DNA from 4 places in the Dinoroseobacter shibae DFL 12 genome. Region 2 is predicted to be linked to each of the others. Evidence: riboswitches for the same ligand, from Rfam matches in the RefSeq annotation. Region 2 holds a riboswitch; each other region holds the start of a gene.

Region 1 (3,078 bases), on a different replicon from region 2:
GGGTCGCGGCGGGCACGAAGATTTCGTTCACGGCCGTCGCGACGCTGCCGGAATGGCCGAGCTCGGTCAGCAGGTCCGCGAGGGTCGCGGCCTCGGTCGTGCGGGTCTCGCCGTTAATGATGAGCTGCATGGGGGGTCTCCGTCGGGGCGGGGCCGAGCAGGGCGTCGGCGGTTTCGCGGGCGAGCGCCGGGGCCATCAGGTAGCCGTGGCGGTAGAGCCCGTTCACATGGGTGACATCGCCTTGCCGCGTGACGCGGGGCAGGTTGTCGGGGAAGGCCGGGCGCAGGTCGGTGCCGATCTCGAGGATCTCGGCCTCTGCGAAGGCGGGGTTGAGCGCGTAGGCCGCGCTGAGCAGCTCCAGCATGGCCCGGGCGGAGATGCGGCCGCGATCCTCGGCCTCCACCATGGTGGCGCCGAGCATGTAGACCCCGTCCCCGCGCGGCACGATGTAGAGCGGGATGCGCGGGTGCAGCAGGCGTATGGGCCGGGTGAGGCGGATGTCGGGGGCACGCAGCACCAGCATCTCGCCCTTCACGCCGCGCAGCCCGGGCAAGGTGGTGCGGGCGGCGAGGCCGGTGCAATTGACGACGCGGGCCTCGGCGGGGGCCGGGCCGGGGCGGATCGGGATGCCTTGGGCGGCGAGCGCGTCGGCGAGGTCTTGCAGGGCGCGGCGGGGGTCGAGATGGGCCTCGCCTTCGAAAAACAGGCCTGCGGGGAAGCGCGCGCCGAGATCGGGTTCCAGCGTGGCGATCTCGTCGGCGGTGACCGGGCGGTGGCCATGGGTGCGGCGGGCGAAGCGGTCGAGGTCGCGCCGGTCGCGGGGCGCCGCCACCACCAGCGTGCCGCGGCGGGTGACGGTTGTGCGCACGCCCCACCAGTCGAGCGCCTCCTGCCCGTGGATCAGCACCGGCTCCTCGGCGTTCTCGTATTCGCACCAGGGCGCCAGCATCCCCCCCGCCCACCAGGAGCAGTGATGCGCGCCGGGCGGGCCAGCGGGGTCGTGCAGAGTGACCTGCGCGCCGCGGGCGGCCAGTTCGGTCGCGACGCAGAGGCCCGCGATGCCCGCGCCGAGGATGGCGATGGGGGTCATGGCCAGACCTCGTGAAAATGGTGAACCGGGCCGTGGCCCGTCCCGATATCGAGCCGGTCGGCGGCGGCGATGGCCCCTTGCAGGTAGCCATGGGCAGCGGTGATCGCGCCGCGCAGGTCCGCGCCCTTGGCCAGTTCGGCGGCGATGGCGGCCGAGAGGGTGCAGCCGGTGCCGTGGGTGTTGCGGGTGGCGATGCGCGAGGCCTCGAGCCGCAGGGGCGCATCCTCGCCATCCACCAGCAGGTCAACGCATGTGGCGCCGCGCCCGTGGCCGCCCTTCATCAGCACTGCGCCCGCGCCCATGGTGCGCAGGGCCTGGCCGGCGGCGGCCATGGCGGCGGGGTCGTCATCCTCGTCCCCGCCCAGCAGGCGCGCGGCCTCGGGCAGGTTGGGGGTCAGCAGGGTCGCGCGGGGCAGCAGATGGGTCGCCAGCGCTTCTTCGGCCTCCGCCGCCAGCAGCGCGTCGCCGGATTTCGCCACCATCACCGGGTCGAGCACGACGGGGCCCTTGAACCCCGCCAGACCCTCGGCCACGGCGGCGATCACCTCGGGCGTGCCCAGCATCCCAATCTTGACCGCGTCCACGGCGATGTCCTCGAACACGGCCGCCATCTGGGCGCGGATCATCGGGAGGGAGACGCCCTCGACCATCGTGACGGCGCGGGTGTTCTGGGCGGTGAGCGCGGTGATCACGCTGGTTGCGTAGACCCCGCGCGCGGAAAACGCCTTGAGGTCGGCCTGTATCCCGGCGCCGCCGCCGGAATCCGAGCCTGCAATCGTCAATGCGGTCGCCATGTCGCGCCTCTCGTCAGGCGGGCGGTCTCGGTTCGGGGACAGGGCAGGGGCAAAAGAGAGATTGCCACGATGACCGTTCCCTACGCCGGTATTGCCCGGATCAGGTTCCATGGGTCGGCACAGTGCGCCTCTCAGCCCTGAATCGGGCACCCCAACGGTTGTTGACGCAGAGGTAGGGCGGAAATCACGAAGGTGCAAGCCCGATCTCCCTGTGCAGGTGCCGCACTTGTGCTACCTGTGCATCCCGTCCTGACCCGAAAGACCTCTTCCCATGACCTTGTGTTCCTTGCTCCGCCCTCTGTATTTCATGCTCGCCCTCATGGTTCTGCCGACCGTTCCGCCTCTGTTTGCGCAGGAGCGTCCTGCCGCCGTGGTGACCGAGACCGTCGAGGAGCGCGCGCTTGCCGAGACGTTGCCGGTCTTCGGGCAGGTCGTGGCCTCGCGCGACAGTGCTGTGGCGTCCCGGACGGCCGGGATCGTGGACGAGGTCGCGGTGCTGGTGGGCGACCGGGTGGCCGAGGGGGCGACCCTTGCGGTGCTCGATACCGAGCTGGCGCAGATCGAGCTGGAGCAAGCGCTGGCCGACATCGCCGAGGCCCGGGCCGGGATCGCCGTGGCCGAAGCACAGCTCGGCCGCGCCGAGGATGCCCGTGACCGCGTGGAAGGGTTGCGCAACACCGCATCGTTCAGCTCGGCGCGGTTTGACGACGCCATGAGCGATCTGGCGGCGGCCACGGGAGAGCTGAACCAGGCCCGCGCGCGGCTTCTCAATGCCGAGGCCGCCGAGCAACGGGCGCGCTACACCCTGGACCGCGCGCGGATCACGGCCCCTTTCGCGGGGGTGGTCCTGTCGGTGGCGGCCGATCCCGGGCAGTTTATCTCGGTCGGAGATCCGATCGCGCGCATCATTGATATCAATGCGTTGGAGATCGAAGCTCAAGTTCCGTCTCAATTCGCGCCCGCCATTCCCCCGGGGGTGACCGTCAAGGGAGTGAGCGAGGCGGGGCAACAGCTCGACCTGCAGATCCGCGCGATCCTGCCGACCGAGAGCGTCTCGACCCGGACACGGCCCGTGCGGTTGTCGGGGGACCTTGACGCGCTGGGTGCGACCCTGGCCGTGGGTCAGTCGATCACGCTGCAAGTGCCCGTGAGCGCGCCGCGCGCAGCCCTTGCCGTGCCGAAGGATGCGCTGG
Region 2 (3,078 bases):
CAACAGGACGCTGGCGGCGACGTGCATGACAATCTGGCTGGGGATGCGCTGCGCCAGCCGCATATTGGTGACAGGTCTTTCCGATATTACGCTTCCGGCGAACCTGTCACCCCTTATATTTCCTTTACCTTATCAAGAGGAACATAAAGATCACCGCCTTTGCGGAACTTCTCGGCCATTTTCGCCATGCCGTCCTTCTGCGCCTCGGCGCGGATATCGTGGCTGATCCGCATCGAGCAGAACTTCGGTCCGCACATGGAGCAGAAATGCGCGACCTTATGCGCCTCTTTCGGCAAGGTTTCGTCATGCATCGAGCGCGCGGTTTCGGGATCAAGCGAGAGGTTGAACTGATCCTCCCAGCGGAACTCGAACCGCGCGCGTGACAACGCGTCATCTCGGATCTGCGCTCCCGGATGCCCCTTGGCCAGATCGGCAGCATGAGCCGCAATCTTGTAGGTGATGACACCGATCTTCACATCGTCACGGTTAGGCAGACCTAGATGCTCTTTGGGAGTGACATAGCAAAGCATCGCCGTGCCGAACCAGCCTATCATCGCCGCACCAATACCGCTGGTAATGTGGTCATATCCCGGTGCGATATCCGTGGTAAGCGGCCCGAGCGTATAAAACGGCGCCTCGCCGCAGACCTCCAGCTGCTTGTCCATATTCTCCTTGATTTTGTGCATGGCTACATGGCCCGGTCCTTCGATCATCACCTGACAGTCATGCTTCCATGCGATCTGCGTCAGTTCGCCCAACGTCTCCAGTTCGGCGAATTGCGCCTCATCATTGGCGTCCGCGATAGAGCCGGGACGCAACCCATCCCCCAAAGAGAAGCTGACGTCATATGCCCGGGCAATTTCGCAGATCTCAGCGAAGTGCTCGTAAAGGAAACTTTCGCGGTGATGATGCAGGCACCATTTCGCCATGATCGAGCCGCCGCGCGATACAATCCCGGTCACCCGCTTTATCGTCATCGGGATCATATGCAGCCGCACGCCAGCATGAATGGTGAAGTAATCCACCCCCTGTTCAGCCTGTTCGATCAGCGTATCGCGGTACACCTCCCAGCTTAGGTCTTCGGCGATACCCTCGACCTTTTCCAGCGCCTGATAAAGCGGAACGGTGCCGATGGGTACGGCAGAATTGCGGATGATCCAGTCGCGGATGTTGTGAATATTGCGGCCCGTAGACAAGTCCATCACCGTATCCGCGCCCCAACGTGTGGCCCAGACCATCTTTTCCACCTCTTCCTCCATCGAGGAGGTGACGGCGGAGTTACCGATATTCGCGTTAATCTTGACCAGAAAATTACGCCCGATCCCCATCGGCTCGGCCTCGGGGTGGTTGATATTGGCGGGGATGATCGCACGGCCCCTGGCGACTTCTTCGCGCACGAAATCGGGAGTCACAAAATCGGGGATGGCCGCGCCCCAATCCTGGCCGTCACGTACCAGAGCCTCTTTCGCGGCCTTACGGCCAAGGTTCTCGCGGATGGCGACAAATTCCATCTCGGGTGTTATAATCCCGGCGCGGGCATAGGCCATCTGCGTGACCGCGCGTCCTGCCTTGGCTTGCAACGGCTTGTGGCGGACCGGGAATTCGGGCACCAGCCGGGCACCCTCAGCAAAGCCATTATCCTCGGGACGCACATGGCGACCCTCATAAAGCTCGATATCGTTGCGTGCGGCGATCCAGTCTGCCCGCAGGCGCGGCAGGCCACCGTTGATAGCGATTTTAGCGCTGGGATCAGTATAGGGGCCAGAGCTGTCATAGACCGTAACCGGCGGTTCGCCAGCCGAAGGGTGAAGATCAATCTCGCGCATAGGGACGCGAATTTGGGGATGCAGCGTTCCGGGCTGATAAACGCGCCGGGATGCCGGTAAGGGTCCAGTAGTAACGGTTGGTGTCAGATCTTTCATGAGTCAGTATCTCCGTGCTCATAGCAATGAGATCCAGCTCCGCCGTACTGAATGGAGAATAGCCACGCGATAAACGCCTGTAAAAAACAGGCAGGGCAATGCCGCACAGCCGAACACCATCCCTACGCCAGTATGAACTGGATCAGGTTCGTCGGGTCACTGCGCTATGCGTTGCCGCACCATCAGTTTCTCAGCCCCTTGTCGGGACCCCCCGGGTGAGAAAGGACTACGTTGTGCGCCAAGGGGGGCTTTGTCAACTGCTGTTCCCGTGGCGGTCTGACGGACCAGTTTTATCAGGCCTCAGGGGGTTTAAATGTAGCCAGAAATTAATGTCATCCGTAAGGGTGTGATTCAATATCAATATGGTAGCCGCTCACTTTTACCGGAAGTGAAGCAGCACAGCTCGTTCAAAAACCACCATTTGTTGAACGGTTTGCTGAACCAGACATTGGTGCGCCTGCAGCGAACGGCAAAAAAGTCCCGCGTTGTGTGAGTTCATGTGCAGCGCAGCGATCGGCAGCTATACCGCAGCCGAAGACGCATCGGCGCTCGGTGTCCGCTGCAAGACCCGATAGACGGTGGGCCTCGATACGTCGAACAGCTCTGCCAGATCGCTGATCGAGTAGTCACCCGTGTCATACATGCGGCGCAATTCTGCCTGACGACGATCCGATAGTTTTGGCTTTTTGCCCTTCAGTCGTCCCTTGGCGCGGGCGATGGCCATACCTTCCTTGGTGCGCATCCTGATCAGATCAGCCTCGAATTCGGCAAATGTGGCGAGGATGTTGAAGAACATCTTACCCATCGGATCGGTCGGGTCATGGACCGATGCGCCCAATGCCAGTTTCACCCCGCGCTTTTCCAGTTCATCAGCGATAGCCCGGGCGTCGGGAACCGACCGCGCCAGCCGGTCCAGTTTCGGCACGACAAGCGTGTCCCCTTCGCGGACTGCTGCGAGTGCCTGGGCCAGACCTGGCCGCTCCCGGTTCGTGCCGGTCAGGCCGTGATCGGTGTAGATCCGGTCTTCCGCGACATCGAGAGCGAGGAGCGCTGTCCGTTGCGCTGCGAGATCCTGTTTGTCGGTCGAGCAGCGGGCATAACCGACGCGGGTTTTGGTCATGATACATCCTTGGGCCAGAATTGGCCGAGCTTCGTC
Region 3 (3,078 bases), on a different replicon from region 2:
CCCAGTGTTTGCAACGGAAAACGATTCTCATTTGACTGGTCCGGTTATAGTATCATTGGAGGGGCCTTTTGCGTTACATACGATCACGATCAAGACGAAGCTCGGCCAATTCTGGCCCAAGGATGTATCATGACCAAAACCCGCGTCGGTTATGCCCGCTGCTCGACCGACAAACAGGATCTCGCAGCGCAACGGACAGCGCTCCTCGCTCTCGATGTCGCGGAAGACCGGATCTACACCGATCACGGCCTGACCGGCACGAACCGGGAGCGGCCAGGTCTGGCCCAGGCACTCGCAGCAGTCCGCGAAGGGGACACGCTTGTCGTGCCGAAACTGGACCGGCTGGCGCGGTCGGTTCCCGACGCCCGGGCTATCGCTGATGAACTGGAAAAGCGCGGGGTGAAACTGGCATTGGGCGCATCGGTCCATGACCCGACCGATCCGATGGGTAAGATGTTCTTCAACATCCTCGCCACATTTGCCGAATTCGAGGCTGATCTGATCAGGATGCGCACCAAGGAAGGTATGGCCATCGCCCGCGCCAAGGGACGACTGAAGGGCAAAAAGCCAAAACTATCGGATCGTCGTCAGGCAGAATTGCGCCGCATGTATGACACGGGTGACTACTCGATCAGCGATCTGGCAGAGCTGTTCGACGTATCGAGGCCCACCGTCTATCGGGTCTTGCAGCGGACACCGAGCGCCGATGCGTCTTCGGCTGCGGTATAGCTGCCGATCGCTGCGCTGCACATGAACTCACACAACGCGGGACTTTTTTGCCGTTCGCTGCAGGCGCACCAATGTCTGGTTCAGCAAACCGTTCAACAAATGGTGGTTTTTGAACGAGCTGTGCTGCTTCACTTCCGGTAAAAGTGAGCGGCTACCATATTGATATTGAATCACACCCTTACGGATGACATTAATTTCTGGCTACATTTAAACCCCCTGAGGCCTGATAAAACTGGTCCGTCAGACCGCCACGGGAACAGCAGTTGACAAAGCCCCCCTTGGCGCACAACGTAGTCCTTTCTCACCCGGGGGGTCCCGACAAGGGGCTGAGAAACTGATGGTGCGGCAACGCATAGCGCAGTGACCCGACGAACCTGATCCAGTTCATACTGGCGTAGGGATGGTGTTCGGCTGTGCGGCATTGCCCTGCCTGTTTTTTACAGGCGTTTATCGCGTGGCTATTCTCCATTCAGTACGGCGGAGCTGGATCTCATTGCTATGAGCACGGAGATACTGACTCATGAAAGATCTGACACCAACCGTTACTACTGGACCCTTACCGGCATCCCGGCGCGTTTATCAGCCCGGAACGCTGCATCCCCAAATTCGCGTCCCTATGCGCGAGATTGATCTTCACCCTTCGGCTGGCGAACCGCCGGTTACGGTCTATGACAGCTCTGGCCCCTATACTGATCCCAGCGCTAAAATCGCTATCAACGGTGGCCTGCCGCGCCTGCGGGCAGACTGGATCGCCGCACGCAACGATATCGAGCTTTATGAGGGTCGCCATGTGCGTCCCGAGGATAATGGCTTTGCTGAGGGTGCCCGGCTGGTGCCCGAATTCCCGGTCCGCCACAAGCCGTTGCAAGCCAAGGCAGGACGCGCGGTCACGCAGATGGCCTATGCCCGCGCCGGGATTATAACACCCGAGATGGAATTTGTCGCCATCCGCGAGAACCTTGGCCGTAAGGCCGCGAAAGAGGCTCTGGTACGTGACGGCCAGGATTGGGGCGCGGCCATCCCCGATTTTGTGACTCCCGATTTCGTGCGCGAAGAAGTCGCCAGGGGCCGTGCGATCATCCCCGCCAATATCAACCACCCCGAGGCCGAGCCGATGGGGATCGGGCGTAATTTTCTGGTCAAGATTAACGCGAATATCGGTAACTCCGCCGTCACCTCCTCGATGGAGGAAGAGGTGGAAAAGATGGTCTGGGCCACACGTTGGGGCGCGGATACGGTGATGGACTTGTCTACGGGCCGCAATATTCACAACATCCGCGACTGGATCATCCGCAATTCTGCCGTACCCATCGGCACCGTTCCGCTTTATCAGGCGCTGGAAAAGGTCGAGGGTATCGCCGAAGACCTAAGCTGGGAGGTGTACCGCGATACGCTGATCGAACAGGCTGAACAGGGGGTGGATTACTTCACCATTCATGCTGGCGTGCGGCTGCATATGATCCCGATGACGATAAAGCGGGTGACCGGGATTGTATCGCGCGGCGGCTCGATCATGGCGAAATGGTGCCTGCATCATCACCGCGAAAGTTTCCTTTACGAGCACTTCGCTGAGATCTGCGAAATTGCCCGGGCATATGACGTCAGCTTCTCTTTGGGGGATGGGTTGCGTCCCGGCTCTATCGCGGACGCCAATGATGAGGCGCAATTCGCCGAACTGGAGACGTTGGGCGAACTGACGCAGATCGCATGGAAGCATGACTGTCAGGTGATGATCGAAGGACCGGGCCATGTAGCCATGCACAAAATCAAGGAGAATATGGACAAGCAGCTGGAGGTCTGCGGCGAGGCGCCGTTTTATACGCTCGGGCCGCTTACCACGGATATCGCACCGGGATATGACCACATTACCAGCGGTATTGGTGCGGCGATGATAGGCTGGTTCGGCACGGCGATGCTTTGCTATGTCACTCCCAAAGAGCATCTAGGTCTGCCTAACCGTGACGATGTGAAGATCGGTGTCATCACCTACAAGATTGCGGCTCATGCTGCCGATCTGGCCAAGGGGCATCCGGGAGCGCAGATCCGAGATGACGCGTTGTCACGCGCGCGGTTCGAGTTCCGCTGGGAGGATCAGTTCAACCTCTCGCTTGATCCCGAAACCGCGCGCTCGATGCATGACGAAACCTTGCCGAAAGAGGCGCATAAGGTCGCGCATTTCTGCTCCATGTGCGGACCGAAGTTCTGCTCGATGCGGATCAGCCACGATATCCGCGCCGAGGCGCAGAAGGACGGCATGGCGAAAATGGCCGAGAAGTTCCGCAAAGGCGGTGATCTTTATGTTCCTCTTGATAAGGTAAAGGAAATATAAGGGGTGACAGGTTCGCCGGA
Region 4 (3,078 bases), on a different replicon from region 2:
GCTGCGCCAGCCGCATATTGGTGACAGGTCTTTCCGATATTACGCTTCCGGCGAACCTGTCACCCCTTATATTTCCTTTACCTTATCAAGAGGAACATAAAGATCACCGCCTTTGCGGAACTTCTCGGCCATTTTCGCCATGCCGTCCTTCTGCGCCTCGGCGCGGATATCGTGGCTGATCCGCATCGAGCAGAACTTCGGTCCGCACATGGAGCAGAAATGCGCGACCTTATGCGCCTCTTTCGGCAAGGTTTCGTCATGCATCGAGCGCGCGGTTTCGGGATCAAGCGAGAGGTTGAACTGATCCTCCCAGCGGAACTCGAACCGCGCGCGTGACAACGCGTCATCTCGGATCTGCGCTCCCGGATGCCCCTTGGCCAGATCGGCAGCATGAGCCGCAATCTTGTAGGTGATGACACCGATCTTCACATCGTCACGGTTAGGCAGACCTAGATGCTCTTTGGGAGTGACATAGCAAAGCATCGCCGTGCCGAACCAGCCTATCATCGCCGCACCAATACCGCTGGTAATGTGGTCATATCCCGGTGCGATATCCGTGGTAAGCGGCCCGAGCGTATAAAACGGCGCCTCGCCGCAGACCTCCAGCTGCTTGTCCATATTCTCCTTGATTTTGTGCATGGCTACATGGCCCGGTCCTTCGATCATCACCTGACAGTCATGCTTCCATGCGATCTGCGTCAGTTCGCCCAACGTCTCCAGTTCGGCGAATTGCGCCTCATCATTGGCGTCCGCGATAGAGCCGGGACGCAACCCATCCCCCAAAGAGAAGCTGACGTCATATGCCCGGGCAATTTCGCAGATCTCAGCGAAGTGCTCGTAAAGGAAACTTTCGCGGTGATGATGCAGGCACCATTTCGCCATGATCGAGCCGCCGCGCGATACAATCCCGGTCACCCGCTTTATCGTCATCGGGATCATATGCAGCCGCACGCCAGCATGAATGGTGAAGTAATCCACCCCCTGTTCAGCCTGTTCGATCAGCGTATCGCGGTACACCTCCCAGCTTAGGTCTTCGGCGATACCCTCGACCTTTTCCAGCGCCTGATAAAGCGGAACGGTGCCGATGGGTACGGCAGAATTGCGGATGATCCAGTCGCGGATGTTGTGAATATTGCGGCCCGTAGACAAGTCCATCACCGTATCCGCGCCCCAACGTGTGGCCCAGACCATCTTTTCCACCTCTTCCTCCATCGAGGAGGTGACGGCGGAGTTACCGATATTCGCGTTAATCTTGACCAGAAAATTACGCCCGATCCCCATCGGCTCGGCCTCGGGGTGGTTGATATTGGCGGGGATGATCGCACGGCCCCTGGCGACTTCTTCGCGCACGAAATCGGGAGTCACAAAATCGGGGATGGCCGCGCCCCAATCCTGGCCGTCACGTACCAGAGCCTCTTTCGCGGCCTTACGGCCAAGGTTCTCGCGGATGGCGACAAATTCCATCTCGGGTGTTATAATCCCGGCGCGGGCATAGGCCATCTGCGTGACCGCGCGTCCTGCCTTGGCTTGCAACGGCTTGTGGCGGACCGGGAATTCGGGCACCAGCCGGGCACCCTCAGCAAAGCCATTATCCTCGGGACGCACATGGCGACCCTCATAAAGCTCGATATCGTTGCGTGCGGCGATCCAGTCTGCCCGCAGGCGCGGCAGGCCACCGTTGATAGCGATTTTAGCGCTGGGATCAGTATAGGGGCCAGAGCTGTCATAGACCGTAACCGGCGGTTCGCCAGCCGAAGGGTGAAGATCAATCTCGCGCATAGGGACGCGAATTTGGGGATGCAGCGTTCCGGGCTGATAAACGCGCCGGGATGCCGGTAAGGGTCCAGTAGTAACGGTTGGTGTCAGATCTTTCATGAGTCAGTATCTCCGTGCTCATAGCAATGAGATCCAGCTCCGCCGTACTGAATGGAGAATAGCCACGCGATAAACGCCTGTAAAAAACAGGCAGGGCAATGCCGCACAGCCGAACACCATCCCTACGCCAGTATGAACTGGATCAGGTTCGTCGGGTCACTGCGCTATGCGTTGCCGCACCATCAGTTTCTCAGCCCCTTGTCGGGACCCCCCGGGTGAGAAAGGACTACGTTGTGCGCCAAGGGGGGCTTTGTCAACTGCTGTTCCCGTGGCGGTCTGACGGACCAGTTTTATCAGGCCTCAGGGGGTTTAAATGTAGCCAGAAATTAATGTCATCCGTAAGGGTGTGATTCAATATCAATATGGTAGCCGCTCACTTTTACCGGAAGTGAAGCAGCACAGCTCGTTCAAAAACCACCATTTGTTGAACGGTTTGCTGAACCAGACATTGGTGCGCCTGCAGCGAACGGCAAAAAAGTCCCGCGTTGTGTGAGTTCATGTGCAGCGCAGCGATCGGCAGCTATACCGCAGCCGAAGACGCATCGGCGCTCGGTGTCCGCTGCAAGACCCGATAGACGGTGGGCCTCGATACGTCGAACAGCTCTGCCAGATCGCTGATCGAGTAGTCACCCGTGTCATACATGCGGCGCAATTCTGCCTGACGACGATCCGATAGTTTTGGCTTTTTGCCCTTCAGTCGTCCCTTGGCGCGGGCGATGGCCATACCTTCCTTGGTGCGCATCCTGATCAGATCAGCCTCGAATTCGGCAAATGTGGCGAGGATGTTGAAGAACATCTTACCCATCGGATCGGTCGGGTCATGGACCGATGCGCCCAATGCCAGTTTCACCCCGCGCTTTTCCAGTTCATCAGCGATAGCCCGGGCGTCGGGAACCGACCGCGCCAGCCGGTCCAGTTTCGGCACGACAAGCGTGTCCCCTTCGCGGACTGCTGCGAGTGCCTGGGCCAGACCTGGCCGCTCCCGGTTCGTGCCGGTCAGGCCGTGATCGGTGTAGATCCGGTCTTCCGCGACATCGAGAGCGAGGAGCGCTGTCCGTTGCGCTGCGAGATCCTGTTTGTCGGTCGAGCAGCGGGCATAACCGACGCGGGTTTTGGTCATGATACATCCTTGGGCCAGAATTGGCCGAGCTTCGTCTTGATCGTGATCGTATGTAACGCAAAAGGCCCCTCCAATGATACTAT

What was found. A riboswitch is a leader RNA that binds a small molecule or an ion and turns the genes downstream of it on or off. The one in region 2 is predicted to bind thiamine pyrophosphate.
Region 1: linked by a shared signal. The riboswitch ahead of thiD (bifunctional hydroxymethylpyrimidine kinase/phosphomethylpyrimidine kinase) and the one ahead of thiC (phosphomethylpyrimidine synthase ThiC) in region 2 are both predicted to bind thiamine pyrophosphate.
Region 3: linked by a shared signal. The riboswitch ahead of thiC (phosphomethylpyrimidine synthase ThiC) and the one ahead of thiC (phosphomethylpyrimidine synthase ThiC) in region 2 are both predicted to bind thiamine pyrophosphate.
Region 4: linked by a shared signal. The riboswitch ahead of thiC (phosphomethylpyrimidine synthase ThiC) and the one ahead of thiC (phosphomethylpyrimidine synthase ThiC) in region 2 are both predicted to bind thiamine pyrophosphate.

The regions. Positions count from the first base shown of each region.
Region 1 covers NC_009952.1:935,700-938,777, forward strand. The annotation lists gene thiS (sulfur carrier protein ThiS) at 1-130, opposite strand, end outside; gene DSHI_RS04675 (FAD-dependent oxidoreductase) at 114-1,091, opposite strand; gene thiD (bifunctional hydroxymethylpyrimidine kinase/phosphomethylpyrimidine kinase) at 1,088-1,885, opposite strand; TPP riboswitch at 1,946-2,049, opposite strand; gene DSHI_RS04685 (efflux RND transporter periplasmic adaptor subunit) at 2,172-3,078, shown strand, end outside.
Region 2 covers NC_009958.1:13,798-16,875, forward strand. The annotation lists gene DSHI_RS22470 (hypothetical protein) at 1-63, opposite strand, end outside; gene thiC (phosphomethylpyrimidine synthase ThiC) at 114-1,922, opposite strand; TPP riboswitch at 2,024-2,146, opposite strand; gene DSHI_RS20525 (recombinase family protein) at 2,443-3,042, opposite strand.
Region 3 covers NC_009955.1:83,343-86,420, forward strand. The annotation lists gene DSHI_RS18595 (recombinase family protein) at 130-729, shown strand; TPP riboswitch at 1,026-1,148, shown strand; gene thiC (phosphomethylpyrimidine synthase ThiC) at 1,250-3,058, shown strand.
Region 4 covers NC_009956.1:97,107-100,184, reverse strand. The annotation lists gene DSHI_RS22440 (hypothetical protein) at 1-16, opposite strand, end outside; gene thiC (phosphomethylpyrimidine synthase ThiC) at 67-1,875, opposite strand; TPP riboswitch at 1,977-2,099, opposite strand; gene DSHI_RS19555 (recombinase family protein) at 2,396-2,995, opposite strand.